One region of the Margalitia sp. FSL K6-0131 genome, then DNA from elsewhere that is predicted to be linked to it. Evidence: a T-box and tRNA genes for the amino acid it is inferred to sense, from the RefSeq annotation. Region 1 holds a T-box; the other holds one or more tRNA genes.

Region 1 (15,683 bases):
TTTGCAGATAAGGATCCTTCAAAATTATTAAAGGGGATGTAAGGTTGAAACGTTTTCTTTGGGCATCATATGGAATGTACTTCTTAGGTGGCATGACGAGTGTATTTTTTGGTGCAATTCTTCCTGAGTTGCTTTCCTATTATCACATTTCCTATACATCAGGCGGGTTATTAATCCTACTTCAATCGATTGGGTTTATCTTGGGAGTACCTCTTGCTGCAAGTTGTATGAACAGATACAGTTATAGAGTTGTTCTTACTGGTGCCGCACTTACTGTTGTTCTGGCACAACTGGGTATTTTATTTTTACCAACCTATTCTTGGCTTGCAGTCTTCGTAATATTAAACGGAATTGGTGCATCAAGTCTTGAGACTGCAGTTGCCTCGTATGTTATGGAACTTTTTGTTGGGAGAAGAGCCATCTATATGAGCCGCTTGGAGGTGGCATTCGGTTTGGGAGCTCTTTGTATGCCAGCAATCGAAAGTGTTCTCATTGCACTAGACTGGTGGAGGTTTTCTGCATTAATTGTCAGCGGATTCGCTTTGTTTCTGGCCATTGTTTGGCAAACAGTGTCCATCTCGCTAAAACCTACGGAGGATGAGGAGGGTGATATGGATGCACCAATGGCAAAGGCACCTGTTTTCAAGAGGAAAATTTCCAAATACACCATCCTTATGCTGTTTCTGTTGATGATATTTGTTTATGTTGGGATTGAAGGGAGTCTGAACAGTTTCCTTCCGACTATTTTTACGGTTAATATGAATTCCACCTCCTATATTGCCTCGCTCAGTACAACGTTTTTTTGGATTGCTATGCTTTGCGGGCGCCTTATGATTGGATGGATTGTACGACGCGTAAGCTACGAACGGTATTTGTTAGGCAGCATTTTAATGGGAATCCTTTTCATCTTCCTCATGACAAGATTTAATACTATTGGAGTCTCTTACATACTAGTATTTGGGCTTGGATTAGGGATGAGCGCGCTCTATAGCATTACGATGGTTTATGCAAATCATACATTTCCTGGAATGGAGAGGATAGTAACTAGCGCAGTTACTGCATTTGCTGGAATCGGAGGGGCGGTTTTCCCATTTCTGCTGGGATATATGATGGACCATTATCATCCTAGTCAGGTAATGCTAATAATGGTTGTTTTTTTCTTATTGTTATTTCTACTGTTCGCACTTATTTCTATGAGTTTACGAATCATGCGTAATCGAAGGCCAGCTAGAGATGTGTAGAGATTATTAATTGCTTTTAACTGTATAAAACAAAAGAATGGAATTTGGAAATGGACACTTTCATTAGACCCGCATTAAAATATGCAGGCTAATTTAATGAAAGTGCCTATTTTTCTATTATTCAAACCGCCCCTTCTGATCCAATGAAGTGCTGCCTCTCCTTTTACTCAAAACCTGTACTTTTTTAACATTTTTCATGTTTTCCACACATGAATATGTACACGCGACTAACATAAATATGCCTCATTTCTTCGCCGTATTTACTCCCTAAAAACTTCACTGCCCCCATAAAAATATTTTATTTACGAATGACTATAAATAGTGTGAGTAATGTTTAATTAATAAAATATAATTCTTTAACATAGGAGAGTTTAAATATGTCAGAAGAATCGTATCGTTATCGCCATGAACGTAAACAAGCGGAAAAGGCAAAACAAAAACAGGAAAGAAGAAATAAATCAAAGAAAAAAGCATCCTTGTTGAAAAAAGTAATTATTGCTTGTTTTCTTCTTGCTGTGGTTTCTGTTGGAATAGGCACCGCTGCATTGGCTAAAATGATGAAGGAAACGCCAAAATTAGATCCTTCGAAACTAGTAGTCCCGCTTTCTACTAAATTTTACGATAAGGATGGTAATTTTCTTTACGAATATGGGAAAGAAAGGCGAACGGAAATTACGTATTCCCAAGTTCCTAAAATGTTGGAAGAGGCATTCATAGCCACAGAGGATACCCGTTTTTATGAACACCATGGGGTTGATATAAAAGGAACAGCCAGAGCCATATTGGAGAATCTTACTGGGCATTTTGGTTCGCAAGGCGGGAGTACGATTACTCAGCAAGTGATTAAAAATTCCTTTTTGACTCCTGAAAAAACAATCAAGCGAAAAGTACAGGAATGGGACTTAGCCTATCAATTGGAGAAAAAGTATTCGAAACAACAAATATTAATGATGTATCTGAATAAAATCTACCTTGGAGATGGAGCTTATGGTGTGGCTGCTGCTGCAAAGACCTATTACGGAGTCGATTCCGATCATTTAAAACAATTGACACTTCCAGAGATCGCGATGTTAGCGGGGTTGCCGCAAAGTCCGAGTAATTACGATCCAACTATCCCGGGGAACAGGGAAGAAGCTACGAATCGCCGTAATGTCGTCCTAAGCGCTATGAATAAGCAAGGATATATTACTAAAAAGCAAATGAATGAGGCGAAAAAAGTTCCAGTTACAGCAGGACTTTTGCCGAAAAGGAAAAACCAAGGCATGCCGTATGAAGCGTTTTTGGATGCTGTTGTAAAAGAAGTGGAAGGGAAACTAAAGAATGTAGACATCACTTCGGATGGATTATCTATATACACAACTTTAGATACAAAAGCACAAGATTATGCGGATAAAATGATGAACACTAATACAATTATTTCTTATCCGAATGATCGTTTTCAGGGAGCGTTTGTATTTTTAGATACAAAAACGGGAGAAGTACGGGCAATTGGAAGCGGCAGAAATGATTATAAAGCATCCTTTAAAGGAAATAACTTTGCAATTGATATTAGCCGTCAACCTGGATCTTCTTTTAAGCCAATTTTTGATTATGGTCCGGCTATTGAAAATTTAAAATGGTCTACAGCGCATCAAATTAATGATCAACCAACGACGTATACAACTGGTCAGCAAATTTCAAACTGGGATCATCAATATCATGGGAATTTATCTATAAGGAAAGCACTTCAGTGGTCTTACAATATTCCTGCTCTCCTAACACTTCGTGATGTGGGGATGACAAAGGCACAAAATTTTGCGGAAAAACTGGGTATTGCCTTTAAGGATAATACCGTTTACGAATCATATGCAATTGGAAGTAATACGGTAAATCCGCTAGAGATGGCAGGGGCATACAGTGCGTTTGGAAATAACGGAATATATAATACACCTCATTTTGTCCAAAAGGTTGTTTTTCCTGATGGGAAGGTGGTAAATTTTAACCCTAAACCGGAAATTGCCATGCAAGATTACACCGCCTATCTTGTAACAGATATGCTAAGGACAGTTGTAAAATCCGGTACCGGAACAACAGCTAATATTCCTGGGTTAGATGTTGCTGGAAAAACGGGGACAACCAATTTTGATGATAAAACAATTGCAAAATACGGGTATCCGTCCAATGCGACAAATGATAGCTGGATGGTTGGATATACACCACAATATACAATGGCGGTATGGACTGGATATGCGAAAAATGGTCCAGGCAATTATATGATGGGAGATACTACTAAAGTCTCTCAGTTAATGTTTAAAAATATGATGCAAGCATTCGGCACCGATAGAAGCAGTTTTAAGCAACCTAATGATGTGTTTAGAGAAAATAATGAATTATACATTAAAGGTGGAGAGTATGTTCCGCCTCCAGTCCCTCAAAAAACGAATAATAAAAAACAAAAAGATGAAAAGAAAAAAGAAAATAAACATAAACATGAAGGGCCAAAGCCTAAACATGGACCAAAACCTAATCACGGACCCAAACCGAAACATGGTCCAAAGCATAAAGATAATAAGGGTAAACATTAATATTAATTTTTAGCTTGTTCGGTTGTTTTTATAAGGTAAGTGCTTTATAGATAGAAAATTAATGTTAGGAAAGGGGGATTAGAAATGGCATGTGGTTTCTTTTAGTCCTTCTTATTATCCTTTTAATCTTTTTAGTTATTAGCTTACTTATTGTTTGGAAACGAAGAAAAAACAAAAAATACTTCCCCGTTCCCACAAAGTGAAATGTTAAGCAGGGGGCAGTCCCATAATAGGATGGGGATATATGACCGTTGATTTAGCCAACATGAAGTTGGCTTTTTTTTATGGTTTACTAGGAAATATTAAATTGTGAACTATTAAGTCTTTTTAGTACCCTAGGATCTTATGATTTTTTCTTATTTTATACTTACGTCAAATTTTCGAAAGTGGTGTTGTCTTATACAGGTATTCAAAAGGCCAATTTCCAGTAAAAACCGTGTTAAGATATCCTTTATAAGCGTTCAAAGACCAACTTCAAGCAGAATCCGTATCCAGATGTCCTTTATAAGCGTTCAAAAGACCCACTTCTAGTAATAACCTATTCAACATGTCCTTTACAAGCTACTAAAACAGCCATAGCATTCAAAATCCTATAGTACTTTTAAACATTATCAATCTCTTGCTAATAAGACTATTTTTTTTATGAAATAAATGGAAAGGTAACTTGTAAAAATTCAAATATTTCAGATATAATCAGTAGTGAAGTTTAGAAGGATCATAGAATGCGAGGCGAGTAGCATTGATAGTCCAAAATATAGACGGTATAAACTATGAGTTGCAGGAACCCTTTGATATGTCCTTTTTATCATCATACGGGAAAGTCTTTCGGGTTTTTGATAAACAGGATTCCGGCTGTATTTGTTTTGGAGTGCAAAATAAAGGCAAAAAGTTATTTGTAAAATTTGCTGGTGCTAAACCAGTTCGATTTAAAGGAGCTCCACAGGATGCAATATCAGGGCTAAAAGCTGCCTGTAAGGTATATGAGGATTTAAGACATAAAAATTTGGTGTTCTTTATCAAGGGTGAGAATATAGGTAATGGTTATGCAACCATCTTTGAATGGACAGATGCTGAATGTATGGGCAAACAATATGATGCAAGGGATAAGTTTTTTGAATTGCCGGTTGATGATAGGATACATATATTTAAAGAAATTCTTGTCTTTCATCAATTTGTATCTGAGAAGGGTTATGTCGCTATAGATTTCTATGATGGTAGCATCATGTACGATTTTACTAACAAGAAGACAATTATCTGCGATATTGATTCTTATTCAAAGATGCCTTACATAAATTCTATGGGGAGAATGTGGGGATCATCGAGATTCATGTCTCCGGAAGAATTTGAAAAAAATGCTGTTATCGATGAGGTTACCAATGTTTATTTGATGGGGGCAACGGCATTTGCATTATTAGGAGATGCAGCAGAAAAAACTTTTCAAAAATGGAATGCAGACAAGGTGTTATTTGAGGTTGCAAAGAAAGCGGTAAGTAATGATAGATCAAATCGATATCAATCGATAGAAGAATTCATTGCGGAATGGACTCGCGCAAAGAACGGGAAATTCCACAGATTATAAAAAATAATATTAATGAAGAGGTGACTAAGGTGATTGTAGTAACAACAGAAAATATTTCAGGCTATAAAATTGTAGAAGTAAAAGGCCCGGTATTCGGACTGATCGTAAGAAGCAGGGGACTTGGAGGTGATATTGCGGCCGGCTTAAAATCCCTTGTAGGCGGAGAAATTAAACAATATACTGCGATGTTGGAGGATTCAAGAAAAGAAGCTTTAGACCGCATGATTATCAATGCCAACCAAATGGGTGCAAATGCAATCATCATGATGCGGTTTGATTCCGGTGAAATTGGTAAAAACATGAGTGAAATCGTCGCATATGGAACAGCGGTCGTGGTAGAACAGCTACAATGAAATACATCGCAGGGATTTATGCAATAGAAATTATTGCAGTAATTATTTGCATTTTACTAGGTTATTTTATTTACGATAAAAGATTTAAGCGGAATCACGGAGCAAAGGTTCCTCCCGGTTTCAAGGCAACCGAGGAAGTAAATATTGACCCTGTGACTGGAGAAAAAACTAGGGTTTATTATAATGAGAAAACTGGGGAACGGTTTTATCGACAGGAAAAGTAGTATTCAAGGAAGAAATAGCTAGAGGAGTTGAAGCGATGAAGAGGCTAGTAATTATTACAGTGGGTAAAACTCATTCTGGAAAAACAACATTTGCAAATGCTTTAGAAAAACAGTTAAGTAACTCATTTGTTATGGACCAAGATAACCATGCTGAATTTATTAATAAATATTATAAGAACTTACAACCAAAACAAGGACCGAATACTCTTAAGCATTCTCTCTCAAAGCTAATTGTCAATTATGCCAAAGAACATACAGATTTTCACTTTATTATTTGCAACTCAAACCGAAGTAGAAAAGGACGATTGTATTTGCTTGAAGAGTTGTTTAATACTGAAGAGTTTGTCCGTATCCTGGTTCATTTTGATATTCCCGACCATGTTCTTCAAAAAAGAATTACTCAAAGTCAAAGAAGTACGAATATATTTAGGGGGGCATATACAAATTTTGAAGAAGTGCTTATACGGCAACAGGCTGAATCTTTAAAAGAAGATGTAGTTGATCCAATTGAAGGTGAAGCGGACTGTTTATTTGTAATTAAAAATAACGAAGAAGTTAATTCCGTTATTCAAAAAATTGTTCGTATTGCTGAAATTTATTAAGCTAATGGGACTAAAGCATCTAAGGAAGGAGTCTGAAATGAAGAAGTTAAACAACTATTATTCTTTTGTATTTCTATCATTGTCTCTATTATTAGTGATTTTAATGAAAATAAGATATGTCTTTATATGGAATTCATTTAGGTATATCTTCTTTTGGGTTAATAACCTAGGTCCTGCATGTCTTCTTCTGTTTTTAGGAATTGTAACTTTATTTTTAATCAAAAAACCTAAGATACGATGGATTGCATTAATTGGTAATGCAGCCATCTTATTGTTCGTTTTAGGTTACACAGCTTTGATGGTAATATTAATAAATAATAATCCTAATCCAAAGTAATAAGCATGTAATTTTTTTGTCCATCTAAAACCAGGAAAGTTTCTTGGGGAGATAAGGGTGCTTTTCTTGATTATATGGAGTCTTCGTTGTTGTGAGAAATGAAAGCACCCATTGAAATAAAACCAATGATTATTTGAGACCAAGCTTCACTGATAGATTCAGTTTTTCTTTAAACTCCCCAGATTGATTCAGATTTAGTAATGCTTCTCTAAGTTCCCTCTCAAACAGCACAATATTATCGCCAAGAAATCGTTTTGAGCCATAGGAGGTAGAATAAAGGTTTCCGAGTATGGAATCAATCGTCCATGTTATTTCATATGTAGGTAAATGGTGAATTTCTAAGTTAAAGTTTGAATTGGATAATACTTCTTCATGGCTCATGGTAGGGTGTGTATAGATGCTATTTCCAGCCCTTCTATCTTGTCCATACCATTTTTCTATTACCTTATTTAGTCGATTTTGCCATGGTTCCAGCTTTTTCTCAGGTTCATAATTATCTATAATCGCAACACCGCCGCTATCCGTAACCATTTCGTATAATTCTTCTAAAATCTTAGAACGGTCCATCCAATGGAATGCTTTTGCTATTGTTACTAGGTGAAACTTCTCGTTTTGTTCTTGTTTATATTTTTCTAATGTTCCGATATACCAATCTATATTACCGATTCTTATCTCTTGATGGACACGCCTAGCTTCCTCAATCATTTCTGATTCCCTGTCGATTCCAACGATTTTTTTACACCAATCGGAAAATCTAATTGTCAGATGCCCTGTACCACATCCTAAATCAAGCAGCTGTTGCTCTCCATTTAAAGAAAATTTATCGACCAGGTATCTAATAAGAGAAGAAGGATATATTGGTCTGTATTTTGAATAATATGGTGCTGCACCTTTAAATAATTCATTACCGTATTTGTTCAAGTTTCTGTCCCCCTATATTGCAGCTTATGTTCAAAAAGCCGGATTTTTATCTCATTAATCATGAAGAACACCCTGCATAAGCTAGGACATCTATATTTCCGCTTTAAATTGATATTCTGTATGATTAATCATTAGTCCTTCTTTTGGCAATACCTATAATATCTCTTTACAAAATTCATCTAAATTGTTATCATAGGAAAAATTTATTTGATATTTGCGATGAAGAGAAGAGTAGATAAAATCCATTCTTTACAGAGAGCTCCGGTTGCTGAAAAGGAGTAAGATTGATTTATTGAACCAAGCCTCTGAGCATCACATTGGAACTATTCATAGGGATAGTGTGACGGGAGCTCCTGTTATAGAGCTAGGGTATAAGTATTGTTTTTGAATACCGTACCTGAAGAGGTTAATATGGCGACATATTAATAAACTGGGGTGGCACCGCGATACAAATCTCGCCCCAAGGCTTTTAGTGGTCTTGGGGGTGGGATTTTTTTGTTTTAGAAACTTACAGTGTTAGGTCTTTAGTGCTGAAATGAGCTATTCCATGCTAACTTGGGTCCGTTTGCAGCAAAACTCGGTCCATTTGGAGAGAACTTCGGGCCATTCAGTGAAGATTTCGGTCCGTTAAAAAATTTATGAAGGAGGATTTAAAAATGGGTGAAGAAAATGGGCTATTTTTCAATAACTACATTGATAAGCTAATGGAAGAGGATATAAAGAATCAGGCATTTAAAAGAGAAATTTGTACCAGGTTTCCTCCTGAACCAAATGGATACCTTCATATTGGGAATGCATATGCCATTCATATGAACTATATGATGGCAAGAAAATATAATGGAAATTTTAATCTTCGTTTTGATGATACAAATCCTTTAAAAGAAGACAGCGAGTATGTAAAGGCAATTATTGAAGATATTAATTGGCTGGGCTATTCCCCTGATCAGCGAATATTTTACGGTTCTGACTATACAAAGGAAATTTTTAATGCAGCTATTCAATTAATAAAAAAGGGTAAGGCATATGTTTGTGAGTTATCACCGGAAGAGATGACAGAATACAGGGGGACTTTAACAGAACCTGGAAGAAACAGTCCTTATAGAAATCGATCTGTGGAGGAAAACTTGGATTTATTTTTGAAAATGAAAAACGGTGAATTTCCAACGGGTTCTATGGTATTGCGTGCGATAATAGATATGGCTTCACCAAATATGAATTTTAGAGATCCAGTCCTTTACAGAATCATTCACGCAGCCCATTATCGAACAGGTAACGAATGGTGTATATACCCAATGTATGATTTTGCTCATCCAATACAAGATGCGATAGAAGGAGTCACTCACTCCTTATGTTCCATCGAGTTCAAGGATCACCGGCCTCTCTATGAGTGGGTTTTAAACGAATTAGAAATCAAGGAGCCGCCTAAACAACGAGAATTTGGCAGAGTTAACTTAACGGGTGTTGTTACAAGTAAGAGATATTTGCGGGAACTAGTAGCGGGCCATTTTGTGGATGGATGGGATGACCCGAGATTACCGACACTACGCGGGTTAAGAAGAAGAGGGATTACACCAGAGAGCATACGAATTTTTGTCCATGAAATGGGTTTTGTTAAACATCGAAGTACTATTGATTATGCTATGCTGGATCAGTCCTTGCGCAGCGACTTAAAACCCAAGGCTAAAACGATTATGGCGGTTTTAAATCCTTTAAAGGTTACGATTACAAATTATGACGAGGCAAAAACAGAATTATTATCTATTGAAAATAATATGGAAAATGCCGCATTGGGGAGCAGAGAGGTTCCTTTTTCAAACGTAATTTACATTGAAAAAGAAGATTTTATGGAGGTACCGACGAAAGGGTTTAAAAGATTGTCTCTACATTCAGAAGTTCGTTTAAAAGGTGCTTATTTCATCAAGTGTAATGAGGTTATAAAAGATGGAAAAACAGGAGAAGTACTAGAACTGCGATGCACCTATGATCCAATGACAAAAAGCGGTACTGGGTTTACAGGAAGAAAGGTGAAAGGAACGATTCACTGGGTTTCTGCTAGTCATGGGGTAAAAGCGGAGGTTCATCTGTTCGATAAATTATTCGAAAATGAAGAGATTGTAAGGGACACCGAAAAAACATGGGAGGAAAAAATTAACCCGAATTCCAAAGTGGTAATGAAGGACTCAATTATTGAACCATCTATTAAAGAGGCCAAAGTGGAAGAGAAATTTCAATTTATTCGCCACGGATATTTTTGTGTTGATAAATATTCAACGGATAAAAAACTTATCTTTAATAGGATAGTTCCATTGAAAGACTCATGGAAAGGGAATAACGGTTAATTGAACCTTCAAAAATATATAGCTGTCAATTTGGCAGCTTTTTTTGTATGCTTATAAAGGAAAATTGTGGTTAATCAGAGAAGTATTAAAAACGTACACAGTGTCCGCTAATTCCTTTAAATGGAGGGATTCATTAAAAATAACGGATTCTATGTCCGCAAGAGATATTCATTTCTCCGGTTTAAAGCCTTTGAGCCCTATTATTTGATAAGAGTTTTACTTTCATAATTGAAATACATACAAAAGGAGGATCATATATTGATAGTTATACTACTAATTGTTGCTGTTTTGGCAGCAATTGCATCTATTGTTGCATGTATTAATACACAAGCAATAGTAAGAGATTTATCGGAAATAAAGGAAAAGCTGGGGATTAAAGAAATTAAAAAGCCATCCTTTTTAGATAAGGATCTGGATAATGATTAATTCTTAGAGTCATATCCGGTCTTTAGAGGATTTACTTATTATACGAGAGGTATCAAAATGAACGGAATAGATTTACTAGATTTTATCGAGAATTGGCATTCCCTTTGCACAAAAGAAAACTTTATTGGTTTAGGATCAACAAGAAAAGTGTATCGATTTAATGAATATGTCATAAAAGTGCATTTAAACCATATTGGATATTTGCAATCTTTAAGAGAACTTGAAATATATCAATATATTAAACAAACTAAGTATGCACATATCTTTTCCCCGGTTTTTTATGTAGATAAAGAAGTATGCATTCAACAATATTATCAGGAAGTTCCAATGTATGATAATCAAACCTTTGACATTCACGAACGCAGTGGTTATTGGACGTTTCCAATCCATTATGATGAATGCATTGAAGTATTGGATAATGAATGGGATGTATTTGATATCAAGGATAGCAGCAATTATGGGATCAATGAAAAGCAGGAGTTAGTATTGATAGATTACGGGATGAGCAAGACATTATATGAGAAGGAATGGGTGCCTGCCGCAGAAAAAGGAGAAGTTCCGCAAATTGAAGTTCATATTTGCAGGGGTTGTGGAACACAAAAAGAAATTCGTATGTATGGGAAAGATGATTCGGATATACGTTGTATTGCTTGTGGAAAAGAATAACTGTGGAAGTTCTCTGGTTTTGTTTCCAGTTGAAGTTATTATATAAAAATGTTCGACTCTCTCTTATGTGGAATTCGGAAATAATTTAAATATTAATGTCTATGTATCTCTGCCTGGTTTCATTACTTTAATTTAAATGAAATATAATCAATATGCCTCCAATGTAAAATCCTTTATTGGAGGCATATTGATTTTAATCCTTTTTTCAGAAGAACTAAGGCTTAGGTCTTAATATTATTTACTTCTTTCGCTCGTTATAAAGTGATATAGGTTATTGATATGATGTAATATATAGGTGTATAAGGTAATATGCGGAAATACTCCATCTGTCTTAACTGAGTATCCTAACTAATAACAAAATAATAATGATTATAGAGAAATCTAAAAAGGAATGGTGGGTAATAGTGAAAAGATTTGTTGTATCGATAGTTATGGTTATTACACTCGTACTTGCTGGATGTGATTCTAGTAATAATTCACAAGGTTCAGAAACAAAACGAGAAAATTTACAGGACAGTATTCAAACTTTGACAAAAGCCCAAAAGATTGAGATGAAGTCTGAAGATAGCGGTACAGTGGTGCGTACAATTACAAAAAAAGAGGAAGTTAAAACATTTATAAAGCAACAGCGAATGGATAAATGGGAGTATGCTGGTGCTTTACCTAAAGAAGCTAAAAAGCAGTATGAGTATATATTTTCGCAGGAAGCTACCGTAAAACCTGCTGAAAAAGAGAAAAATCGAGAGTTGAATGAAGTGGCAAGGCTAATCACATATAAAAATATACCTTACGTGACACTTAAAGTATCATTTATCAACTTAAATATGAAAATACCTAAGGATGTTGCAGAATACTTAAATCAAAATTAACTTGAAATTTTACGCGAATACGGCCAAATTTTTAATCAGAAAAAAATTTAGGAAAGACTCTACCCATAAAAATATGGGTAGTTTTTTTGTCTACAAATTTTTTCCAACGAACCTCTCCTGGTGAATAATTTAAAATATTCGTAATTTCCCCTCGAATATATTACAGTAGTATTGAGATTAGCATTACGTTACAACTTATAAGACATACTTATAACATGTTTCTAGTAAACTATCTATTTTATTTTGAGAAAGGAAGCATTTGAATTATATGGAAGAACAACTGATAAAAGGACGACGTAAAGAGAAGATATGGACAAAGGATTTTATTCTAATTGTAATTGCAAACTTTTTTATCTTTCTCGGGTTCCAAATGACTCTTCCGACGATTCCCCTTTTTGTAGAAAATCTAGGTGGGAATGATCAATTAATCGGTTACGTTGTTGGAATCTTTACTTTTTCCTCTTTACTTCTTCGTCCGTTTGCGGGAAATTTATTGGAAACAAAGGGAAGAGGCTTTGTTTATTTAATTGGCTTAGCTGTTTTTGTCCTCTCTGTTGGATCATTTGGGTTTTTAATGAGTATCGCCTTGCTATTTCTCATGCGAGTCATACAAGGGGTTGGCTGGGGATTCTCGACTACAGCTTCTGGTACAATCGCAACCGATTTAATCCCGGCATCTAGAAGAGGAGAGGGAATGGGATACTTCGGATTATCCGGGAATTTAGCACTTGCATTCGGTCCGTCACTTGGGCTAATTTTAGCCAACCCGAACATATTATCTTTCAAGTCTTTTTTCTTCATTTGTGCCGGATTAGGTTTTGTTGCTTTGCTGCTTTCTTCCAGAATTAACTACAAAAAAGTAGAACGGAACCAGGAAAAGAAGAAAGTGAAGCTAGATTTATATGAAAAAGGAGCACTGAAACCATCTTTATTATTATTTTTCATTACCGTTACATTTGGAGGCATCGCGTCTTTTCTCCCTTTATTCACGGCTGAAAAGCATATAGAAGGAATACAAGTATATTTCCTTATATATGCGCTTGCGTTAATGGTAACAAGAACATTTGCAGGACAATTATATGATCGCAAAGGGCATCAAGCTGTGTTCATTCCGGGGACATTATTAGTGTTAGCAGCGATGGTCTTACTTGCGTGGCTTCCAAATAGCGCAGTTCTTTTTACGGCAGCTGCCTTATATGGTCTTGGCTTCGGTTCCGTTCAGCCTGCTTTGCAGGCATGGGCAATTGAAAAGGCTCCTATAAACCGCAGAGGTATGGCGAACGCAACATTCTTTTCCTTTTTTGATCTAGGTGTCGGTCTAGGTGCGATGGTGTTTGGCCAAATCGGACACCTTTTTGGTTATAGCAGTATTTATAAAGCTGCTGCAATTTCCGTTTTTATCTCCATACTGCTTTATGTCTTTTTCTTGTTAAAGGAAAGAATTACTATGGTTGAGCATAGGTGAAAATTTAGATTAATTTGTATTTAAATTGAAATCCAAAAATATATAAGAAGATTACAGAGAAAAGATAAATAGTGTAGAAGAGTCGAAGAACTAAAGTAAACTTCGGCTCTTTTTTATTGTTCGGATCCAACCCATAATAGTTTAAAAGCATATTTCTGCAACATATGAATAAGATTTCTAGAAAGGAAGTGTTCCAATATTAGTAAATTATGAGTATTAAAGGAGGTTCCAAATGGAAAGTGTAGACAAGGCTGGTAGAGAAAACTTATTGGGTTATATCGCGTTGGGCATTGCTGTTATTTTTATTATAGGCTTTGTGTTTTTCTCTCAACATCAAAATAACGTGATAGTGAAAAATAATATCAATGAGGCATTAAAGCAGGATAAAACAACGCTAGCTTCTTATACATTCGATCATAAAAGAGTTGATTATCCAAAATCAAAAGTAACATTAGATAATAATCATAGTTCCTTGTATATGGCCTTTTACAATATGCTGCATTTTAATACGGAGTTTGGAAACGACAAAATCTATGAAGTGGTAGGTTCCAATGGTGAAAACTATATAATGGACGTGGATAGAAAATTGCAAGTAGTGGAATGGCAAAAGAAGTAAAGAAGTATTAAATCATTAGGGTGTTAATTATCCAAAAAATAGCCTGTATCCTAAGTTCACTCAGTAAACTTGGATACAGGTTATTCTTACTGTGTGCTCTTGCTACTAATTATACAACCTATCTAACCCCAACATTTATTCTTCGCAGCGTGTATACAATTATCCAAAGGATTCCTCCTGCTAGTAGTGAGGCCCACCAAGTAAAGTGGAAGGTTGGCCCAAAACGAGGGATGAACATACTTGCTACAACAACAATTACCGTTGATAACGCAACGAAAATTCCTACCATGAGCCTACTCTTCTTTTCATTGGGATTTTGATTAAACAAGGATTGTTGGATTACCCTAAAGATAAGCCATACTCCGAACAAGACGGAAGCCAGTATAATGGCAAATATAATAAGAGAAGACAATGGATAGACAGTATCTCCTATATTCCTAAATTGTGACGTTACTAGAATAGCGATTCCCCGAACGATCAAGATCCAACTGATCAGATGAAAGATAATTCCTAATAGCAAAGGAACGACTTCTCGTTTCTTTCCATTTGGAAGGTTTTGAATAATTTCATCAGCATATCGTTTCGGGTCATCACCAAAAATATCGCGTGCCGACTTTCCTTCCTGTTGACCTTCAAGCAGGTGATCCAGCATTTCCATTAAAACTTCCTCGGAGTGTTGTTCAGACAGAGATAAATTCAGGCGAATGTAAATTAACATGTCACTATAGTATTGTTTGTTCTCTGGGGTGAGAAGTTCACGTTTTCGGTTATTTTCTTCAATTAATTGTTTTGCCTTCATGGTAAATTCCTCCCATTGAATAAAGAATTAACAGGTTTTACAATTTGCATCCACTCGGAGGCAATGGTATCAAGGGACTCTTTGCCTTGCTCGGTTAAATAGTAGTACTTACGGTTTGGCCCAGACTCTGAGGGCTGCATTTTTCCACTTATAAGACCGTTTTTTTGTAGCCGCAGTAAAATGGGATATATCGTCCCCTCGCTGACATCACCTAATCCCGCTTCTTGGAGCTTTGTTGATAATTCATAGCCATACACTGGTTTCTTTTCGATAATGGATAACACACAACCATCCAATATTCCCTTTAATAATTGACTCCTTAAGGACATTGTATAGCTCCCTTCCTAAATTTTAAGTTGTATAGCTATTTTGCATAGCAAGATAGCTAGTTGAAAAAAATAACTATCTTGCTATACATAATAGTTGATTTTATTATATTCTTTTTTCTCCAATCATGTCAATTCGAATTTTAAAGGTGATAGTTCCTTTTGTAACGAATAAATAGTTAGAAGAAAAACATATCGTTCAAAAAAGAATTTTAATCAAGATTTTTTTGCTGAACTGGGTATTCCCGAGCTGCATGAAAAAACAATGATCAAAAAACACATTGACATATTAAGATATCACGATATAATAACCGTATGGAACCAATTGAAATCTTCAAAGCCTTATCAAATGAATC
Region 2 (15,683 bases), 4.7 Mb from region 1:
AATAGAAACATAGATTCATTAATGAAATAGGATCTTTTCCACTTTTCTTTTTCCTTTGTGCACCAAGTCACCTCAGTGTTTTAAGAAAAAGACATCGACTGTGTGTGGCAGCCGGGAGGTATCCGCCGAAATCCTCGATACTCCTCCACCTCGTCAACTAAACCTCTACGTTTAGTTCTGGCGCTTTTAAATAAAATATTGTGACACTATCCTCCTTTTCCCTTTGATGTTAACTCCAATTAAAAAGCACCATTATCTTACCTTACTTTAGTGCTTTTCGTCAATAAAAAACTTTTTTTCGTTTCAATTGTTGCTTTTCATCATTTGTTTTTAGTCTAAAAATAGGTAATTTTTGAGGTTCTTAATTTAAAAAAGCAACAAAGAAAAAGAGCTATAAAAAACATTACATAAATAAAATATGCATACGGGATTGGAAGGTGACCCGTATGCATATCCATTTTATTTTTCCACTTTTAATCCCATTTCTTTTTCCACAACTTCTACAATTCGACGCACGTATTCTTCACATTTTTCTTCAGTCGGCGCTTCTGCCATTACACGAACTAATGGTTCTGTTCCGGAAGGGCGGACGAGAATTCGACCATTACCTCCCATTTCTGATTCTACTTCTTGGATAATGGCTTTTACACTTTCATTATCCGTCACATGATATTTATCTGAAACCATTACATTCACAAGTTTTTGTGGATATTTTTTCATTTCCTTTGCAAGCTCGGATAATGGCTTTTTCGTCGCCTTCATAATATTAACAAGCTGAATACCGGATAACAGGCCATCCCCTGTTGTATTATAATCTAAAAAGATAACATGTCCGGATTGTTCACCGCCAAGGTTATAACCGTCATTTTTCATTTCTTCCACTACATAACGATCCCCGACAGCGGTTTGAATACTCTTAATGCCGAGTTCCTCCAGACCTTTATGAAATCCTAAGTTACTCATAACAGTAGATACCACCGTAGAATGCTTTAAACGGCCTTCACTCTTAAGGTATTTTGCACAGATATACATGATCTGATCGCCATCCACGATTTCACCATTTTCATCCACTGCAATCATGCGGTCGCCATCACCATCGAAGGCAAGACCTACATCCGCTCCTTTTTCTTTTACAAAAGCGGCTAGATTTTCGGGATGTGTAGAACCGACACCTTCATTAATATTCAATCCATCCGGAGATGCTCCCATAGTAGATACATCCGCATCAAGATCAGCGAATAGATGCGTTGCTAAAGAAGAGGTTGCGCCATTAGCACAATCTAATGCAATATGAATGCCTGAGAAATCTTCTTCAACCGTTTGCTTCAAAAATTGTAAATATTTTTGACCACCTTCAAAGTAATCGTTTACCATACCAAGATCTTTCCCAACTGGACGCGGTAGATGATCCTCTTGCTGGTCAAGTAATTCTTCAATTTCCAGCTCCTGTTGGTCCACTAGCTTAAAGCCGTCAGATCCGAAAAACTTAATTCCATTATCGGCAACCGGATTATGGGATGCAGAAATCATAACTCCAGCCTGAGCACCTAACGCTTTTGTTAAAAAAGCAACACCAGGTGTTGAAATAACACCTAAACGCATGACCTCTGCTCCTATGGAAAGCAAGCCGGCAACTAGTGCACCTTCCAGCATATGACCGGAAATACGAGTATCACGACCAATTATAACCTTAGGTCGCTCCGAATTTTTTGTTAATACATATCCACCATAACGTCCGAGTTTAAATGCCAGTTCGGGTGTTAATTCTGTATTAGCAATCCCTCTTACTCCGTCAGTACCAAAATATTTACCCATAAAATCTTTCTCTCCTTCTTTAAATCCATTGTCTATACATTACTTTGATTTTTTTCAGTTAAACGAATTTTTGCCTTCTTACTGGATAATTCCCACGATAAGTCGTTTGGCCCGTTAACTTCTATGTTCACATTATGATCACCAGGTTTTAACCCCGATAAGTCCAGAAACACATCAAAATTATGATCGTCTATGTTCTTAAGCTCTTGACTTGGACCCGTCACATTTAGGTCCACAAGACCATCAGAAGGGGATAGGAATTCTAAATCATAATTATCATCCAAACCTTTACTGCTCAACTTAATATTCGAAAAGGTTTTTTGTTCCACCTTATCCCGCACCTTTACCTTTACCTTCACCGCTCCTGGATCCAGTTTATTAACGCCTTTAGGACTCTTCAATGGAACAGTAAGATCCGTATCTTTAGCAATTTTGCTAATATCAACATCTAAGGTTAGGGCATCAATGGTTTTTAATACATCACTTTTTCCGTAAATAGTCACATTCTTTGGATCTGTCGAGATACTGTCAATGACCACCCCATCTTGCTCTTTTCCTGTAGGGTTAATGGTAATTGGCACCGTCTTACTTGGATTCTTTACTGGTATGTTAACCTGCACAGTACCGGGATTCACTGACACATCTAATTTGTTAAAATTACGGTCGAGTACTTGTACCCATGCATCTTTCGTTATATCAGCATCAATGTTCTTATTGACATTTAATGCCGCTCTTACATAGCTAATTTTATCAATAACATCTTTTGCACCGGTGATTTTAACGGTTTTCGGACTAACAGTTGGCTGTTCCGCCTCAAATCCTTCCGCCAGTAAATCCGAATTAAATTCTGCGGTAACTGGCTTTTCAACGGTGACCTTTTCTTGTACAGATACTTCTACCGCTGCAGGGGAAATTTTTGCTGTTAATTTATCCGAAAGACCCTTTGTCTTTAGTTTCACTCTTTGACGCCCAATTTTGGCATTGCTTAAATCAACAAACACACTGAAATCTCTGGAGCTTTTTGCAAACTCAACAAGATTATTAGGGCCGGAGAGTGTTACCTCCACCGTTTTAGGAACTCCCGAAACAACGGTATTTTCCTCATCATAATAAAGTACAACCGGCATTTGTACGGTTGCTTCCCCTTTATTTGATTTAATGTTTTTAAAGAGACTTTGATTATCATGTACGGAAGTAAATAATAAAAGGGCTAGGAGCAGTGCAAGAATTCTAATAAACCATTTACTTTCCATAAATTTATCCATGCTTCTTCACCCTCCAATTCCACTTTGATGAGGAAGCCTGTTTATCATGATCTACGTCAAAAAGTTCTTTTTCCAATAAGTGTTTAAATTGCTCTATCGTAAGGTCACGATGTAATTCACCATTTTTCGTTAAGGAAATACCACCTGTTTCCTCGGAAACAACAATCGTCACACTATCTGTTACCTCACTGATTCCGATTGCTGCCCGATGCCTTGTACCAAGTTCTTTTGAAATAAAAGGACTTTCAGATAATGGCAAATAGCATGCTGCCGCGGCAATTTGGTTTTTTTGAAGAATAACAGCACCATCATGCAAAGGAGTGTTTGGAATGAAAATGTTGATTAAAAGTTCCGAGGATATCGCCGAATTTAGCGGTATACCCGTTTCTATGTAATCACTCAATCCGGTTTCCCTTTCAAATGAGATTAATGCACCAATTCTCCGTTTTGCCATATAGCTGGTCGCTTTAACCAGAGATTCAATAATCCGGTTGCGTTCCTCATCCTCATGGACATTTCCGCGTGAGAAGAGTTTCCCTCGACCTAATTGTTCGAGCGCCCTTCTCAATTCCGGCTGGAAGATGATGATAACTCCTAAAAATCCCCATGTAATTACTTTGTCAATCATCCAACCTAACGTATTAAATCCTAGAACGCCACTTAGTGCTCTGGCAAGAACAATGACGATGATTCCCTTTAACAGCTGAACCGCTTTTGTACCGCGAATCACCATTAATAGCTTATATATCACGTACCAAACGAGGAGTATGTCTACTATACTGGATAGATAATCTAAGACAGTGAAATTAGCAAACGACATCTTTTGTCCTCCATTAGTTTTTAATCAGAGACTCTTTTCTTAACTTTATTCATTCAAAAACCAGATCAATTTAAATGATGCAATTTTTAAGATAAGATGCCCCTAAACAATACTTGTTTTATTATTATTTTACACATAATGCGAATAGCAATATTTTACGAAAACAGCTTAATTAAAAAATTGCTTAGTTATTATTATACCATATTATAAGAAAACAAAATAAAAGGAAACAATCCTGCATAAATTGCTTCCTTAGTAACATTTATTTAAAATAATTTACTATCTTCTTTCCCGTATCCTTCATTTCGAACCATAGCCAATCGTATATTTCATTAATTTCCTTTACATTTCCGGTGACATTTCCTGCTGATGCCATGTATTTCTTTCCGTTAATTACGGTGACATCCCCTTCTACTTTGCCATCTACTCGCAGGTCGCCATTCTTCACCACGAGATCACCTTTAATTACCTCTCCCTTTGGTACTATCACTGTGTGGTCCTTTACTATTAAGTGCGGGTTTTTCGTAAAGGAAAACTCATGATCATCATTCCACACTGAGAAGACAGTGCCTCCCATCAAAATAATAAATACAGAAACTGCAACTAATAGTGGATGGACTCTGATCCAGCGTTTTATTCCTGCTTGAAGCTGCTCCTTAGGCAATTGTGCCATTACTTTTTTTGTAAAATCATGCGGAGCAAATATATGTGAACCACTTTTAACATAGGCAACAGTTTTCTTGAGCTCTTGAAAATGCTTTCCACAATCAGGACAATGTTGTATATGTTCTTTAAGCACTTGTTCCTCATTCGCTGTTAGTTCACCATCTAGATATTTGTGCATATAGAGAATAATTTCTTCAGAACAAGTATTCAATTTCGTTCTCATCCTCTCTATAAATTTCGAAGTTGCTTTCGAAGTGCTTCTCGTCCTCGATGTATCCTTGTCTTTACCGTTCCAAGGGGTAAATTCATTATTTCACTTATCTCATTTAATGATAAGTCTTCTACATATTTCAATACAATGACCGAACGATATTTTTCGGGTAAATGGTAAATGGCCTGCTGAATATTTTCTTGCAGCTCTATATTTTCAACTTCCACATCAGGTAATCGGTCATTGGAAGGAATTTGTGAATATAAAGTAAGCCCGTCAGTTCCTGACACTTCAGCATCTAAATAATAATCAGGCTTCTTCCTGCGTAATCGGTCGATACATAAATTTGTTGCTATGCGATAAAGCCAAGTAGAAAATTTTCGTTCCTGCTTAAAGCTTTCAATATTTAAATACGCACGAATAAAAGCTTCCTGTGCCACTTCCTCCGCATCATGACGATTCCCCAACATACGATAACATATTTGAAAAACCTTGTCTTTAAATAGCTCTACTATGTCTTCATAAGCATTACGATCACCTTTTATAACTTGCTTAATTCTCTTTTTTACAAGCATTTCCATCTAGTTTCCCTCCGCCCTAGCGGCTATACATTGTTACGAATGAATAGCAAAAAGGTTTCAAAAAAATCTATACTTCTATATTATCAAATATTTACCAATGAATGTTTTATTTTTTACAAAAATGGATAAACAGTAAATAATAAACGCAAATACAAGCATTAGGAAATTTTTCGGAAGACCATGCTGTAAGGATAGTCTTCATTAGAAAAGAGGAGGTTTTTATATGAAGATGCAAAAGATAATATCTAATATTGAAGAAAAACGAAAAGAAATGATTGAACTTGCATTAAAATCCTCTTTTAACAATGAAAAAGTTATTGAAGCGAGTGACAAATTAGATCAGCTACTTAATCAATATGAAGTGTTAAAAAGAAGTATGAAAGAATAAAAAAGAGGCTGGGACAAAACCCGCCTCTGAGATGAAAAAGCCGGTGAAATTTTACGACAAGTAAAATTTCACCGGCTTTGATTATTTTTTGAATAAAAATAAGGACCGCTTCTGATAAAATTAAGTCACCACAACAAAATTATACAGAAAGAAGGATCCTTATGTTTAAAAATTATACCATGAATCAATTAGTTTTGCCTTTAGATTTAGAAGTAAAATTACAAAAAAATGATATTGCCTTCCATGTCCATCATTTAGTTGAAAGCATCCCTCTTGAAGCGTTCGAACCATTTCTGCGAAATAATGGCTGCCCTGCCTACCATCCACGCATGATGCTTAAAATTATCTTATGTGCTTACACGCAATCTATCTTTTCAGGACGCAAAATGGAAGCCCTATTAAAAGACAGTATCCGTATGATGTGGTTAGCTCAAGGTTATCAACCAAGCTACCGCACCATCAACCGATTCCGTGTTCAATCAGAAGTGAAAGATTTAATTCGCCAATGTTTCGTCCAATTTCGTTGCCAATTGATCGAAGAAAAACTTATCGATCAAGAAGCGGTTTTTATCGATGGTACAAAGATTGAAGCGAATGCGAATAAATTTACGTTTGTCTGGAAGAAATCGATTGAGAAATATCATCAAAGTTTAATTGAAAAGTCAAACCAGCTATACAATGAACTGCTTGAAAATGAAATTATACCTGAAATGGAACGTGAAAGCGATGAACAGTTATCATTGGAAGAACTCGCTCAATTGGTTCAAAAAGTGGACGATGTCGTAACCGAGTATGATAAACAAATAGAAGCATCATCAGACGTTCCAGAACGAAAAGCTTTAAGAAATGAACGGAAATACCCAAAACAAGTGCGAAAACAGTTGATTGATTTTGTCCTGCGAAAACAGAAATACCAACAAGACATTGAAATCTTTGGCACGCGTAATAGCTATTCTAAAACAGATCCAGATGCGACATTTATGCGAATGAAAGATGATTATATGCAAAACGGACAATTGAAAGCTGGTTACAATGTACAAATCGCAACGGAGGGCCAATACGCGCTTGCCTATAGTTTATTTTCAAACCCAACAGATACGCGTACGTTAATTCCATTTTTAGATGAGATCGAGCAGCATTATTTCGAGTTACCGAAACACATTGCCGCAGATGCAGGTTATGGTAGTGAACAAAACTTTAATGATATCCTTTTGAAAAGAAAACGAGAAGCACTTATTACATATAATATGTATTTGAAGGAACAAAAGAAAAAGTACAAACAAAACACTTTTAATCCCGACAACTGGAAGTATGATAAAGAAACAGATACCTATACATGCCCTAATCAGAAACGTCTTGAATATCAATATCATTCAGTCCGAAATGACCGTACAGGCTTCCAACGGAAGTTCAAAATCTACGAGTGCGAAGACTGTTCGGGATGCCCATTCCGTTCATCCTGTACAAAAGCAAAAGAAGGCAACAATCGAAAACTAATGGTGAATGAAAAATGGGAACAGCAAAAAGAATATGTAAGAGCGAAGCTTTCAGAAGAGAAAACGAGTGCCATCTATCGAAAACGCAAAATCGATGTGGAACCAGTTTTTGGATTCTTGAAGGCTAATTTGCGTTTCGCTCGATTTTCTGTACGAGGAAAATCGAAGGTAGAAAACGAAATGGGCCTTGCGTTAATGGCAGTGAATTTAAGAAAATTCACTGCCAAACAACTAAGGTAATAGAAAATTTAAACGCAAAAATAGAGAAAGGTGAATTTGAGTTCCCTCAAATTCACCTTTCTCACTATTTGAAGCTAGTTATGTCCCAGCCTCTAGATTATGATTATAATAGCTTTTCCCCAAATAATGAACACATTAAACCTACAGCAACATCTGCTGTTTTATTCTTGTCATCGAGAATTGGATTGACTTCAACAAATTCTGCTGATGTGATGATACCCGATTCAGCAAGCATCTCCATTGCTAAATGACTTTCGCGGTAGCTTATTCCTCCCATTACAGGGGTTCCCACACCTGGACAGTCGTTTGGATCTAATCCGTCTAAATCTAATGATAGGTGAACACCATCCGTACGATCCTTTAAGTATTCAATCGTTTCCTCTATTACTCTTGTCATACCCATACGATCAATTTCATGCATGGTATACACTTTAATGCCCTTTTCCTTAATTAACTCTCTTTCTCCTTCATCTAGATCTCTAGCTCCGATCAGAACGATATTTTCATATTTTACTTTCGGGCAATAACCGCCAATATTCGTTAATGTTTCATTCCCAAGCCCTAAACTTGCAGCAAGCGGCATTCCGTGAATATTGCCTGAAGGAGAGGTTTCTGGAATATTTAAATCTCCATGAGCATCATACCAAATTACACCTAGGTTTTTATAATGTTTAGATACTCCTGCTAAAGTACCAATAGCAATACTATGATCTCCTCCTAAAATTAGAGGAAAATCACCTTTTTCAACAATCTCATTAACTTTAGAAGCTAATATTTCACTCGCATCTGCAACCGCTTTCAAATTCCTTAAATTTAATTCTGCATCATGCAATCTTTCTGCTTTGCCAATTTCTATATCATCCATATCATGAACTTCGTATCCAAGCTTTTCAATACGCTCTACAACATCCGCATACCGAATCGCACTCGGTCCCATATTAACCCCTCTGCGAGTCTGTCCTAAATCCATCGGGACACCAAGAATCGAAATATTCTTTTTCATATAAAACCCTCCTTTTCCCTTATACGCTTATTGTATACAGGAAAAAGAAATGACTCAACTCGACAACTTTCTGTATATATATTCAATTAAAAAAGCTGTGAAAATTTCTCACAGCCAGTCAGTATTGTTCACTCTTTTTCCTTATCTTCTTTCCAATTAGTTACCCCATCATCTTCATCAAACTCAATTAAAACATCTACTACTCCGTTTTCCTCCATAATTCTTTGTTCCAATCGATCTTTTATGTCATCTGCCTCTGCCACGGTTAAAGTTGGATCTACCTCAATTTCAAGTTCTACATGGAGATCCTCACCTTCTTTGATTACGGTAACATCCTGAATATCTTTTACAGAAGGATCATTCATAACAATCTTGCCGATTCTATCTTCCATTTCTTCATCTGCTTCACCTAATGCTCCAGCAGCATTATCTAGAAAAACTTTACCAACGACAATAAACATCATCACACCAATTAAGATAGACGCTATTCCTTCTGCCTGATGAAAAGAAGTAAAATGAGAAATAACCACGGCTATAATGGCAAGCAAGCCTCCGCCTGTAGCAACCGTATCTTCCAAAAACACTAATTTCGTCGCAGGTTTTGCTTTCGAAAAACCTCTCATACTTTGTATAACAATTCCGAATCCTTTTGCCTCGACACCTACACTGTGTACGATTTCCTTCATCGCCTTAAAAAGAACAAAAGATTCTAGTATTACACCTGCACCTAACACAACGATATTAATAATAAACCCATGTGAAACGGTAGGATGGATGATATGATGAAATCCTTCCTTTATTGTTTCGAATGACATAATCCCCACTATTAAAACTGCTCCGAGTAATACAAGGTTTACCAGTCTTCCAAATCCATTTGGGAAACGATCAGTAGGAGCCTTTTTACTTAAAGCCGATCCAATAAATACAAATAGCTGATTTGCTGCATCCCCTAAACTATGCATCGTCTCCGCAAACATCGCAACATTGCCTGTGAGAAAAAAGGCAATACCTTTTATTATAGAAATAATTGTATTTACTATAGCGGCTAATAAAGCTGATTTATTACCGCCTTTTAAAAGCCTAAATAACTCTGTCATCCATGACCTCCAATGAAATTTATTCTTTCATTATACATTAGGATTTTGTTGTTTTCGTAATTTTATGGTGGATATTTTTTGAAATTTGAAGGAAGGGGTTTTCTGGAATAAGGTTTTAAAATAGCATGTGGAGAAGCATTGTAAATAAACAAACACTAGCAAATCAAAAGCATATGAAGTTCCATCGTTATAATATTTTTCGTCTTGTACAAAGTTTATCGGACACTAGTTCCTTTATCTGTGACAAAACACGATAATTCCTTGAGTTTGCGGACATAGGTTCCGCTATTTTACAAAAAAGCAGTGATTTCGATGTGATTTTTCTTAAATAACGGAATCTATGTCCGCTAAACGTTTAAAATATGGGCATTTAATAAGAATAACGGATTCAGTGTCCGCTTAAGAGATATAACTGCTTATTAAAACAAAAAAAGGCCTGATTTTTTCAATCAAGACCTTAAAGGATGGATGAGCCATGAAGGACTCGAACCTTCGACCCTCTGATTAAAAGTCAGATGCTCTACCGACTGAGCTAATGGCTCGTAATATAGATTGTAGAAAAGATTTTATGCTTCTTTCCTAAGAACATCTACGTCGTCAAGCTTTCAGTATGCCTATTCAAGTAGCAGCTCAAGCTGTACGCTGATGTTTCGCTTCGTAGATTACTCGTGCGAGCTAATGGCTCGCATATCTATGCCTCTTTATTATGTACTAAAGTTCAATATATATGAATCAAAAAAGGGCAAAAAAAAATGGCTGGGCTAGCTGGATTCGAACCAACGAGTGACGGAGTCAAAGTCCGTTGCCTTACCGCTTGGCTATAGCCCATTGAAAAGAAAAAAGACATTTATATTATGTCCACAGTTTTAAAAAAATATAACTTTAAAATGGTGGAGGGGGACGGATTCGAACCGCCGAACCCGAAGGAGCGGATTTACAGTCCGCCGCGTTTAGCCACTTCGCTACCCCTCCGATAAGGAATGGTGCCGGCCAGAGGACTTGAACCCCCAACCTACTGATTACAAGTCAGTTGCTCTACCAATTGAGCTAGGCCGGCTTATTAAAAGATGTTAACTGCTGATAAATTATCGCAAATAATTGTCGTCCAGCTCTCAGAAAGCTTATCCAAGTAGCAACTCGAGCTATACGCTGAAGCGTCGCTTCGTAGCATATTCGATCGTGCTCTACCAATTGAGCTAGGCCGGCATTTTTTTTAAAATATGGTGGAGGATGACGGGATCGAACCGCCGACCCCCTGCTTGTAAGGCAGGTGCTCTCCCAGCTGAGCTAATCCTCCGAAATATATTAAAGTGGTGACCCGTACGGGATTCGAACCCGTGTTACCGCCGTGAAAGGGCGGTGTCTTAACCGCTTGACCAACGGGCCAATCTAGATGCTGTTTAGGTAAGCTTCCAACCGGGCTCGAACCGGTGACCTCTTCCTTACCATGGAAGTGCTCTACCTGCTGAGCTATGGAAGCAATGGCTCCGCAGGTAGGATTCGAACCTACGACCGATCGGTTAACAGCCGATAGCTCTACCACTGAGCTACTGCGGAATAATCTAAACCCGGCAACGTCCTACTCTTGCAGGGGGAGAGCCCCCAACTACCATCGGCGCTGAGAAGCTTAACTTCCGTGTTCGGGATGGGAACGGGTGTGACCTTCTCGCCATAATTACCGGATATTGTTTCTTTTGCTTCACTGCTTATAAGCAGTTCATTTCATTAAGACAAACTTAATTATAATGATTTTCAGCTAAATTTCAAGGGTTTTTTTAGAATTTCTTCATTTTATTCCCTCAAAACTAAATACTGCAGAAGAAGAAGTAAAACTGAGTTTCGCTTTTTTCAATCCAGCTCCAGCGCCTATCGGCTAGTGAATTTCTCCGTCTCCTCCCTACGATAAGTCAACATCAGTTCGTGAACTACCTCACTGTGTTTCCTTTATCTCGAGCCTGCGACTACGAAATTCATACGCCGATGAGCAAGGCGCTTCCACTTTATATTTTGGTTAAGTCCTCGATCGATTAGTATTCGTCAGCTCCATGTGTCGCCACACTTCCACCTCGAACCTATCAACCTGATCATCTTTCAGGGATCTTACTAGCTTGCGCTATGGGAAATCTCATCTTGAGGGGGGCTTCATGCTTAGATGCTTTCAGCACTTATCCCTTCCGCACATAGCTACCCAGCGATGCCTTTGGCAAGACAACTGGTACACCAGCGGTGCGTCCATCCCGGTCCTCTCGTACTAAGGACAGCTCCTCTCAAATTTCCTACGCCCACGACGGATAGGGACCGAACTGTCTCACGACGTTCTGAACCCAGCTCGCGTACCGCTTTAATGGGCGAACAGCCCAACCCTTGGGACCGACTACAGCCCCAGGATGCGATGAGCCGACATCGAGGTGCCAAACCTCCCCGTCGATGTGGACTCTTGGGGGAGATAAGCCTGTTATCCCCGGGGTAGCTTTTATCCGTTGAGCGATGGCCCTTCCATGCGGAACCACCGGATCACTAAGCCCGACTTTCGTCCCTGCTCGACTTGTAGGTCTCGCAGTCAAGCTCCCTTGTGCCTTTACACTCTACGAATGATTTCCAACCATTCTGAGGGAACCTTTGGGCGCCTCCGTTACTCTTTAGGAGGCGACCGCCCCAGTCAAACTGCCTGCCTGACACTGTCTCCCACCCCGATCAGGGGTGCGGGTTAGAATTTCAATACAGCCAGGGTAGTATCCCACCGACGCCTCCACCGAAGCTGGCGCTCCGGCTTCAAAGGCTCCTACCTATCCTGTACAAGCTGTACCAAAATTCAATATCAGGCTGCAGTAAAGCTCCACGGGGTCTTTCCGTCCTGTCGCGGGTAACCTGCATCTTCACAGGTACTATAATTTCACCGAGTCTCTCGTTGAGACAGTGCCCAGATCGTTACGCCTTTCGTGCGGGTCAGAACTTACCTGACAAGGAATTTCGCTACCTTAGGACCGTTATAGTTACGGCCGCCGTTTACTGGGGCTTCAATTCAGAGCTTCGCTTACGCTAACCCCTCCTCTTAACCTTCCAGCACCGGGCAGGCGTCAGCCCCTATACTTCGCCTTGCGGCTTCGCAGAGACCTGTGTTTTTGCTAAACAGTCGCCTGGGCCTATTCACTGCGGCTCTCTCGGGCTTGCACCCTACCAGAGCACCCCTTCTCCCGAAGTTACGGGGTCATTTTGCCGAGTTCCTTAACGAGAGTTCTCTCGCTCACCTTAGGATTCTCTCCTCGCCTACCTGTGTCGGTTTGCGGTACGGGCACCTTTCACCTCACTAGAGGATTTTCTTGGCAGTGTGGAATCAGGAACTTCGGTACTATATTTCCCTCGCTATCACAGCTCCGCCTTCACGGTTACGGGATTTGCCTCGTAACCAGCCTAACTGCTTAGACGCACATAACCAGCAGTGCGCTTACCCTATCCTCCTGCGTCCCCCCATCGTTCAAACGGTGAAGAGGTGGTACAGGAATATCAACCTGTTGTCCATCGCCTACGCCTTTCGGCCTCGGCTTAGGTCCCGACTAACCCTGAGCGGACGAGCCTTCCTCAGGAAACCTTAGGCATTCGGTGGAAGGGATTCTCACCCTTCTTTCGCTACTCATACCGGCATTCTCACTTCTAAGCGCTCCACTAGTCCTTCCGGTCTAGCTTCACCGCCCTTAGAACGCTCTCCTACCACGGACACCTGTCAGGTGTCCATCCACAGCTTCGGTGATACGTTTAGCCCCGGTACATTTTCGGCGCAGAGTCACTCGACCAGTGAGCTATTACGCACTCTTTAAATGGTGGCTGCTTCTAAGCCAACATCCTGGTTGTCTAAGCAACTCCACATCCTTTTCCACTTAACGTATACTTTGGGACCTTAGCTGGTGGTCTGGGCTGTTTCCCTTTTGACTACGGATCTTATCACTCGCAGTCTGACTCCCAAGCATAAGTATTTGGCATTCGGAGTTTGTCTGAATTCGGTAACCCGATGAGGGCCCCTAGTCCAAACAGTGCTCTACCTCCAATACTCTTCATCTTGAGGCTAGCCCTAAAGCTATTTCGGAGAGAACCAGCTATCTCCAAGTTCGATTGGAATTTCTCCGCTACCCACACCTCATCCCCGCACTTTTCAACGTGCGTGGGTTCGGGCCTCCAGTAAGTGTTACCTTACCTTCACCCTGGACATGGGTAGATCACCTGGTTTCGGGTCTACGACCTCATACTTATTCGCCCTATTCAGACTCGCTTTCGCTGCGGCTCCGCTTCATCAGCTTAACCTTGCATGAAATCGTAACTCGCCGGTTCATTCTACAAAAGGCACGCTATCACCCATTAACGGGCTCTAACTACTTGTAGGCACACGGTTTCAGGTTCTCTTTCACTCCCCTCCCGGGGTGCTTTTCACCTTTCCCTCACGGTACTGGTTCACTATCGGTCACTAGGGAGTATTTAGCCTTGGGAGATGGTCCTCCCTGCTTCCGACGGGATTTCACGTGTCCCGCCGTACTCAGGATCCACTCTGGAGGGAACGAAGTTTCAACTACAGGGTTGTTACCTTCTTTGACGGGCCTTTCCAGACCTCTTCATCTACTCCGTTCCTTTGTAACTCCGTATAGAGTGTCCTACAACCCCAAGAGGCAAGCCTCTTGGTTTGGGCTTCTTCCGTTTCGCTCGCCGCTACTCAGGAAATCGCGTTTGCTTTCTCTTCCTCCGGGTACTTAGATGTTTCAGTTCCCCGGGTCTGCCTTCATTACCCTATGTATTCAGGTAAAGATACTGCTCCATTACGAGCAGTGGGTTCCCCCATTCGGAAATCTCCGGATCAAAGCTTGCTTACAGCTCCCCGAAGCATATCGGTGTTAGTCCCGTCCTTCATCGGCTCCTAGTGCCAAGGCATCCACCGTGCGCCCTTACTAACTTAACCTATAAGGTTATTACTACTTTAAATTGGATTAAATCCATAAAGTGGCGATTCTCGGTTTTACTTGGTTTCTTCTATCAGTATCTAGTTTTCAAGGAACAAATTATCCTGGATGAATTGATCATCCAAAACTGAACAGAACTTAAAAACGTCTTCTTATAACCACGTAAGTGGTTTTCCATTATCCTTAGAAAGGAGGTGATCCAGCCGCACCTTCCGATACGGCTACCTTGTTACGACTTCACCCCAATCATCTGTCCCACCTTCGGCGGCTGGCTCCAAAAGGTTACCTCACCGACTTCGGGTGTTACAAACTCTCGTGGTGTGACGGGCGGTGTGTACAAGGCCCGGGAACGTATTCACCGCGGCATGCTGATCCGCGATTACTAGCGATTCCGGCTTCATGCAGGCGAGTTGCAGCCTGCAATCCGAACTGAGAATGGTTTTATGGGATTGGCTTAACCTCGCGGTCTCGCAGCCCTTTGTACCATCCATTGTAGCACGTGTGTAGCCCAGGTCATAAGGGGCATGATGATTTGACGTCATCCCCACCTTCCTCCGGTTTGTCACCGGCAGTCACCTTAGAGTGCCCAACTGAATGCTGGCAACTAAGGTCAAGGGTTGCGCTCGTTGCGGGACTTAACCCAACATCTCACGACACGAGCTGACGACAACCATGCACCACCTGTCACTCTGTCCCCCGAAGGGGAACGCCCTATCTCTAGGGTTGTCAGAGGATGTCAAGACCTGGTAAGGTTCTTCGCGTTGCTTCGAATTAAACCACATGCTCCACCGCTTGTGCGGGCCCCCGTCAATTCCTTTGAGTTTCAGCCTTGCGGCCGTACTCCCCAGGCGGAGTGCTTAATGCGTTAGCTGCAGCACTAAAGGGCGGAAACCCTCTAACACTTAGCACTCATCGTTTACGGCGTGGACTACCAGGGTATCTAATCCTGTTCGCTCCCCACGCTTTCGCGCCTCAGCGTCAGTTACAGACCAGAGAGTCGCCTTCGCCACTGGTGTTCCTCCACATCTCTACGCATTTCACCGCTACACGTGGAATTCCACTCTCCTCTTCTGCACTCAAGTCTCCCAGTTTCCAATGACCCTCCACGGTTGAGCCGTGGGCTTTCACATCAGACTTAAGAAACCGCCTGCGCGCGCT

Evidence for each region. A T-box is a leader RNA that pairs with one kind of tRNA and senses whether it is charged. The one in region 1 lies ahead of NSQ59_RS23805 (glutamine--tRNA ligase/YqeY domain fusion protein), so its partner is inferred to be a tRNA-Gln.
Region 2: it has a tRNA-Gln gene. The T-box ahead of NSQ59_RS23805 (glutamine--tRNA ligase/YqeY domain fusion protein) is inferred to sense a tRNA for this amino acid. The anticodon was not compared.

What each region holds. Positions count from the first base shown of each region.
Region 1 covers NZ_JBBOZS010000001.1:4,856,996-4,872,678, reverse strand. Annotated here, with positions in the region: gene NSQ59_RS23840 (MFS transporter) at 45-1,241, shown strand; gene NSQ59_RS23835 (transglycosylase domain-containing protein) at 1,619-3,805, shown strand; gene NSQ59_RS23830 (serine/threonine protein kinase) at 4,545-5,384, shown strand; gene NSQ59_RS23825 (YbjQ family protein) at 5,414-5,737, shown strand; gene NSQ59_RS23820 (hypothetical protein) at 5,734-5,961, shown strand; gene NSQ59_RS23815 (AAA family ATPase) at 5,997-6,563, shown strand; gene NSQ59_RS23810 (class I SAM-dependent methyltransferase) at 7,030-7,821, opposite strand; T-box leader at 8,032-8,287, shown strand; gene NSQ59_RS23805 (glutamine--tRNA ligase/YqeY domain fusion protein) at 8,478-10,160, shown strand; gene NSQ59_RS23800 (hypothetical protein) at 10,419-10,586, shown strand; gene NSQ59_RS23795 (hypothetical protein) at 10,644-11,252, shown strand; gene NSQ59_RS23790 (hypothetical protein) at 11,657-12,121, shown strand; gene NSQ59_RS23785 (MFS transporter) at 12,390-13,586, shown strand; gene NSQ59_RS23780 (hypothetical protein) at 13,819-14,202, shown strand; gene NSQ59_RS23775 (DUF1129 family protein) at 14,321-15,001, opposite strand; gene NSQ59_RS23770 (PadR family transcriptional regulator) at 14,998-15,330, opposite strand; gene NSQ59_RS23765 (ArsR/SmtB family transcription factor) at 15,643-15,683, shown strand, end outside.
Region 2 covers NZ_JBBOZS010000001.1:182,245-197,927, reverse strand. Annotated here, with positions in the region: gene glmM (phosphoglucosamine mutase) at 460-1,815, opposite strand; gene NSQ59_RS01070 (CdaR family protein) at 1,848-3,080, opposite strand; gene cdaA (diadenylate cyclase CdaA) at 3,073-3,900, opposite strand; gene NSQ59_RS01060 (anti-sigma factor family protein) at 4,163-4,789, opposite strand; gene sigW (RNA polymerase sigma factor SigW) at 4,795-5,358, opposite strand; gene NSQ59_RS01050 (aspartyl-phosphate phosphatase Spo0E family protein) at 5,582-5,746, shown strand; gene NSQ59_RS01045 (IS1182 family transposase) at 5,908-7,482, shown strand; gene rocF (arginase) at 7,586-8,485, opposite strand; gene NSQ59_RS01035 (cation diffusion facilitator family transporter) at 8,614-9,582, opposite strand; tRNA gene NSQ59_RS01030 (tRNA-Lys) at 10,052-10,124, opposite strand; tRNA gene NSQ59_RS01025 (tRNA-Gln) at 10,336-10,410, opposite strand; tRNA gene NSQ59_RS01020 (tRNA-Tyr) at 10,471-10,554, opposite strand; tRNA gene NSQ59_RS01015 (tRNA-Thr) at 10,564-10,639, opposite strand; tRNA gene NSQ59_RS01010 (tRNA-Val) at 10,804-10,879, opposite strand; tRNA gene NSQ59_RS01005 (tRNA-Glu) at 10,894-10,968, opposite strand; tRNA gene NSQ59_RS01000 (tRNA-Thr) at 10,990-11,062, opposite strand; tRNA gene NSQ59_RS00995 (tRNA-Asn) at 11,065-11,139, opposite strand; rRNA gene rrf (5S ribosomal RNA) at 11,149-11,265, opposite strand; rRNA gene NSQ59_RS00985 (23S ribosomal RNA) at 11,590-14,524, opposite strand; rRNA gene NSQ59_RS00980 (16S ribosomal RNA) at 14,713-15,683, opposite strand, start outside.